Caballeronia sp. TF1N1: one gene and its partner. The protein of the gene in region 1 interacts with the protein of each later gene in a pairwise test. Links are inferred from orthologs where the notes say so. Each region holds a gene or a part of one and is shown on either strand. Other genes may lie near its edges.

Evidence for each region. The genes of interacting proteins can lie anywhere in the genome.
Region 2: the proteins of tsaE (region 1) and rlmB interact in binary tests that used the Escherichia coli proteins (3 or more experiments, as listed by UniProt). The link is inferred for Caballeronia sp. TF1N1 from one-to-one orthologs.

What each region holds. Positions count from the first base shown.
Region 1 is NZ_CP084626.1:2,342,191-2,345,021, forward strand. What follows is about bases 76-2,831. They hold tsaE (tRNA (adenosine(37)-N6)-threonylcarbamoyltransferase complex ATPase subunit type 1 TsaE), read left to right. Parts: upstream 76-1,049; coding sequence 1,050-1,613; downstream 1,614-2,831. Other genes in these bases: queG (tRNA epoxyqueuosine(34) reductase QueG), read right to left, coding at 76-1,031; LDZ28_RS10875 (N-acetylmuramoyl-L-alanine amidase), read left to right, coding at 1,595-2,831. Also shown: more of queG, read right to left, coding at 1-75. UniProt on the Escherichia coli protein: Required for the formation of a threonylcarbamoyl group on adenosine at position 37 (t(6)A37) in tRNAs that read codons beginning with adenine.
Region 2 is NZ_CP084626.1:1,693,239-1,696,036, reverse strand. What follows is about bases 76-2,798. They hold rlmB (23S rRNA (guanosine(2251)-2'-O)-methyltransferase RlmB), read left to right. Parts: upstream 76-926; coding sequence 927-1,670; downstream 1,671-2,798. Other genes in these bases: LDZ28_RS07835 (SirB2 family protein), read left to right, coding at 2,504-2,798; LDZ28_RS07840 (N-acetylmuramoyl-L-alanine amidase), read left to right, coding at 1,678-2,502; rnr (ribonuclease R), read left to right, coding at 76-827. In the rest of the region: more of rnr, read left to right, coding at 1-75. UniProt on the Escherichia coli protein: Specifically methylates the ribose of guanosine 2251 in 23S rRNA.

The DNA of each region.
Region 1 (2,831 bases):
GTGTCGAAGTCCTCGGCGCTCCACGCAAACAACTCGACGAGCGTGGAACGATCGAGCCCATGCCGCACATCGAAGTCCACGACCGGCGTGGCCTGCGCGAACTTGTTCCAAGGACACACGAGCTGACAATCGTCGCACCCATACACGCGATTGCCGATCAAAGGCCGCATCTCCTCGGGAATACTGCCTTGCAGTTCTATCGTCAGATACGAAATGCAGCGCCGCGCATCCACGCGATACGGCGCCACGATCGCGCCAGTCGGACATGCGCCGATACAGCGCGTGCACTGCCCGCAATGCGCGCCGTCCGTCTCGGGATGCGGGTCGACGGGCAATGCAATATCGACGTAAATCTCGCCGATGAAGAAGAGCGAACCGGCATCGCGATCGAGCAGCAACGTATGCTTGCCACGCCAGCCGACGCTTGCTTTTTGCGCCAGCGCGACTTCGAGAACCGGCGCGGAGTCCGTGAACGCGCGATGCCCGAACGGCCCGATGGCAGCTTCGATGCGCTCGGCCAGTTGCTGCAGCCGGTTGCGCATGACCTTGTGATAATCGCGGCCGCGCGCGTAGATCGAGACCATCGCCTGCGATGGATCGCTCAGGCGCGACCATTCGACGGCGCGCCAGTCGTTCCTCTGACCATCGGCTGTCGCGACACTTTCAGCGCCCTTGTGCTCGAGCGTCGCGCCAGGCAGATAAGCCATGCGCGCCGTGATGACCCGTCGCGTGCCGGCCACAAGCTCGGCGGGCCTTGCGCGTTTCATCCCATGTTTGGCCATATAATCCATCTCGCCGTGATAGCCTGCTTCAAGCCAACTGGCGAGGCCTTCCTCGGCATCCGTCAGGTTGGTATCGCCGATACCAACCGCACCGAATCCCAACTCGCGCCCCCACGTCTTGATGCGTAGCGCGAGTTCCGCCAGCGCGGCCTCATCGCCTAGTTCGACGTGATGCAAGGCGCGCGACTCATCGGCGGCGTCGCTGGACGCGGTCGTGATTTCAACGGAATGTTCCGGCAATCGGTTCATCACGACATTTTACGAGCAATGCCCGAAAGCCCTGTACGAACGACGCCTGATTTTCCTTCCGCGCTCCTCGAACGCCGCTTCGATCTGCGCGACGAAGCGGCAACGCTCGCCTTCGGGGAACGCTTTGCACGCGCCATCGACGAGACGCGCAAGCAAACCTCGGCCGAACGTTTTTCGGGCTTGCAGGTCCAGTTGATCGGTGACTTGGGCGCGGGCAAGACCACGCTCGTGCGCGCGACCTTGCGCGCGCTCGGTCATGCGGGCCGCGTGAAGAGTCCGACTTACACGCTCGTCGAGCCCTATTCGCTCGACACGCCAGGCGGGCCGCTCGATGTCTATCACTTCGATCTCTACCGCTTCGCCGATCCCGCCGAATGGGCCGATGCCGGCTTTCGCGAGTATTTCGATCGCGGCGCGGTGTGCCTCATCGAATGGCCGCAGCAAGCAGGCGGACTGCTCGGCGTGCCGGACCTCGTGTTCGAACTTGCCTTGCCCGACGAGAGCCGTGAAGTCGAAGAAGGCCGCGTGCTGAATGCGCGGGCGTTTAGCGAAACAGGAAAGACATGTCTCGAAAGATGCTGATCAAGCCGTTTCATTCGATCGAATCGGGTGCGAGCGCGCCGCACAACTGGCGGCGGCGTCAGGTGCTGCGCGCGGGCGCATCGACGCTTGCGCTTGCGCTCGTCGCACCGAAGCTCGCGCACGCGAGTTCCGTGCTCGGCGTGCGCGTGTGGCCCGCGCGCGATTACACGCGCGTGACCATCGAATCCGACCAGCCGCTCACGAACAGCAATCAGACGCTGCAAGGCCCGGACAGACTCGTCGTGGATCTGAACGGCATCGATCTGGATCAGTCGCTGCGCGATCTCGTCTCGAAGATCACGCCGAACGATCCGCAGATTCAATCGGTGCGCGTCGGTCAGTACCAGCCGCATGTCGTGCGCATGGTGTTCGACCTCAAGGGTTCGGTCAAGCCGCAGGTCTTCACGCTAGGGCCGATTGGCAGCTACAAGTATCGGCTCGTGTTCGATCTTTACCCGGCCGTCGCGCCCGATCCGCTGATGGAACTGCTCGCGCAGTCCGAGCACAAGCAGGAGGCCTTCGACCGCGCCAATCCGAATCCTTCCGCGCCGCCGCCCGCCACGCTTTCGGGGCCGGCCACGCCGCAGAAATCGCTCTCGCAGGATTCGACCGACGAGTTTTTCCAGAAGTACGCTCAGGGCGATGCCCCGGACAACGCCGCGTCGGTGGCGCCGAAGCCCGTGCCTATGCCTGCGCCATCCGTGCCGAAGCCGTCGCGCGTCGTGCCGCCCGTGATCGCGAAGAAGGATGACGACGACAGCGACCAATACACGTTCTCGCAGCCCAAGCAGGATCGCTCGGGGACGACGCGCCTTCTGACTGTGGCCATCGATCCGGGTCACGGTGGCGAAGATCCCGGCGCTATCGGCGGCGCGGGGACGTATGAGAAGCACATTGCGCTCGATATCGCGAAGAAGCTGCGCGCGAAGATCGACGCGCAACCCAACATGCGCGCCATGATGACGCGTGATGCCGATTTCTTCGTGCCACTCAATGTGCGTGTGCAGAAGGCGCAGCGTGTCGGCGCCGATCTATTCGTGTCGATTCATGCGGACGCGTTTACCGAGTCTTCGGCGCGTGGTTCTTCCGTTTTCGCGTTGTCGGAACATGGTGCGTCGAGCGCGGCGGCGCGGTGGATGGCCGCCAAGGAAAATTCGTCGGATCAGGTCGGTGGCATCAACGTGAAATCGCAAGACGCTAGCGTGAATCGCGCGCTTT
Region 2 (2,798 bases), 650 kb from region 1 along the record:
GTCACTTCGGGTTGGCTTACGAAGCGTACGCGCACTTCACGAGCCCGATTCGCCGCTATCCCGACTTGCTCACGCATCGCGCCATTTACGCCATTTTGCAGGGCAAGAAGTATCTGCCCGAAGTGGGTCACGACACATCGCTTAGCACCGGCCTCACGAAAGCCGCGCGCGAGATGCAGAAGAACGACGATCAGTCGCGCGGCCGTTCGCGCAACAACGTCGCGATTTGGGAAGAACTCGGGCTGCATTGTTCGTCGAACGAACGTCGCGCCGATGAAGCCTCTCGCGATGTCGAAGCCTGGCTCAAGTGCTATTTCATGCGCGACAAGCTCGGCGAGGAATACGGCGGCATGGTGAACGGCGTGACGTCGTTCGGCATCTTCGTGCAACTCGATTCGCTGTTCATCGAAGGGCTCGTGCATATCACCGAACTGGGCTCGGATTACTTCCAGTACGACGAGATCAAGAACGAACTGCGCGGCGAACGCACGGGTATCCGGTATCGCATGTCGGATCGTGTGCGCGTGCAGGTGGGCCGCGTCGATCTCGATGCGCGCAAGATCGACTTCCGTCTCGTGCGCGACACGCCGGTGAAGCCGCCGGCGCCGCGTCCGTCCGCGAATGCGGGCGCCGAGCATGCATCGGGCGGCGATGCGGGCGGTCCGCGCATCCGCGCTTTCGACGACGACGTCACCGGCACGCGTACGCGTGGCGGCACGAAAAAGGGCGCGGCGGTGGCGTCGGCCACGCGCGGTGGCGCGGCCAGAAAGCGTGGCGTGGCGTCGAAGTCATCGGCGCAGGGCAGGCCGGCGCGCAAGAAACGATAAGACGCGCTTCAGGGCGCTAGCTGGCAATCGCGCGGTCCGACGCCACGAGCTTCGGACCGCGTCATGCTTTTATGGATTTCACGAAGGTTTGGATCAGTCATGTCACGTCTCAAGGTTCTATACGGTTTTCACGCAGTGACCGCGCGTTTGCGTGCGGATGCATCGTCGATCGAAGAGGTCTTGTACGACCCTTCGCGCAAGGACCGGCGCATGCAGGATTTTCTGCGGACCGCGAAGGAAGCGGGCGTTCGCCTGATCGCAGCCGAGGAATCGCGCTTGTTCGGGCTCGCGGGCACCATTCAGCATCAGGGCGTGGTGGCGCGCGGGCAAGACTTGCCGCTCGCGCAGAATCTGGCCGAATTGCTCGATGGCGTGACCGGCACGCCGCTTCTGCTGGTGCTCGATGGCGTCACCGATCCGCATAATCTCGGCGCGTGTCTGCGTGTCGCCGATGCGGCGGGCGCGCATGCCGTGATCGCGCCGCGCGACCGTTCCGCCGGGCTGAACGCAACGGCGGCGAAGGTGGCGAGCGGCGCGGCGGACAGCGTGCCGTACATCACCGTGACGAATCTGGCGCGCGCGCTGCGCGAATTGAAGGATGCGGGCGTGTGGGTGATCGGCACGGCGGGCGAAGCGTCAGCGAGTCTCTTTGAAACGAAGCTGGACGGCCCGGTGGCTATTGTGGTGGGCGCGGAAGGCGAAGGCATGCGCCGTCTCACGCGCGAGACGTGCGACGAGATCATGAATATCCCGATGGCCGGCGCCGTGGAAAGTCTCAATGTGTCCGTGGCGAGCGGGGTTTGTTTATTCGAGGCCGTGCGGCAGAGAAGTGTGAAGAAGTAGCGTGCCAATGTTGTCCCGCCTGACCGCCCTGATCTGCGCCTGTGCGCTCACCGCCTGCACCACCACCATGATCGACCGCGGCACCTACCTCGCCGACACTCAGTACCACGCAAAAGGCGCCGACTCCCGCGTGCGCTTTCTCGTCATGCACTACACCGAGATCGACGAAGCGAAGTCTCTCTCGGTCCTGACCGGCGATCAAGTGAGCGTGCATTACGTCGTCCCCGATGCCCCGCGTATCGAACGAGGCGAGCCGGTCGTCTATCAACTCGTGCCGGAAGACCAGCGCGCGTGGCACGCCGGGCTGAGTTACTGGCAAGGCGCGACGGAACTCAACGCTTCGTCCATCGGGATCGAGAACGTGAATCTCGGGCCCATTGACACGCCGTCCGGCCGCGGATGGCAACCTTATCCGCGCGCGCAGATCGACGCGCTCATCGAACTGTCGCGCGATATCGTCACGCGCTATCGCATTCCGCCGACGCGCGTCGTCGGCCATAGCGATATCGCACCGCAACGCAAGATCGATCCCGGTCCGCTTTTTCCGTGGCACACGCTTTACCAGGCGGGCATCGGCGCATGGCCCGACGATGCCACGGTCGCCGCGCATCTCGCCGGCCGTGCGCCGAAGGCGCCCACGGATGTCCGCGCGCTTCAGGAAAAGCTCAAACGTTACGGCTACGATGTCGCCACCGACGGTGTCCTCGACGAAAAAACGCGCCGCGTCTTCGGCGCGTTCCAGATGCACTTTCGCCCGTCGGACTACGCGGGCGACGCGGATGCCGAAAGCGACGCTATCGCGTCCGCGCTCATCGACAAATATTTGCCCTGACATGAGCGACTACTTTCTGCCGCTTCGCGCGCTCCATATGACCTGCGCGGGACTGAGCATCGCCGGTTTCTTGCTGCGCTGGATCTGGATGCTCGCGGATTCGCGTCTCTTGCAAAAGCGCGCGGTAAAAATCGTCCCGCATATCGTCGATACCGTGCTGCTCGTCTCGGCCATCGCGCTCGTCGTCATCATCGGCTTCGACGCGAATGCCGCATGGCTCGCAGCGAAGATCGCGGGCCTCGTCGTCTATATCGTGCTCGGGACGTTTGCGCTCAAACGCGGCCGCACCAAAACCT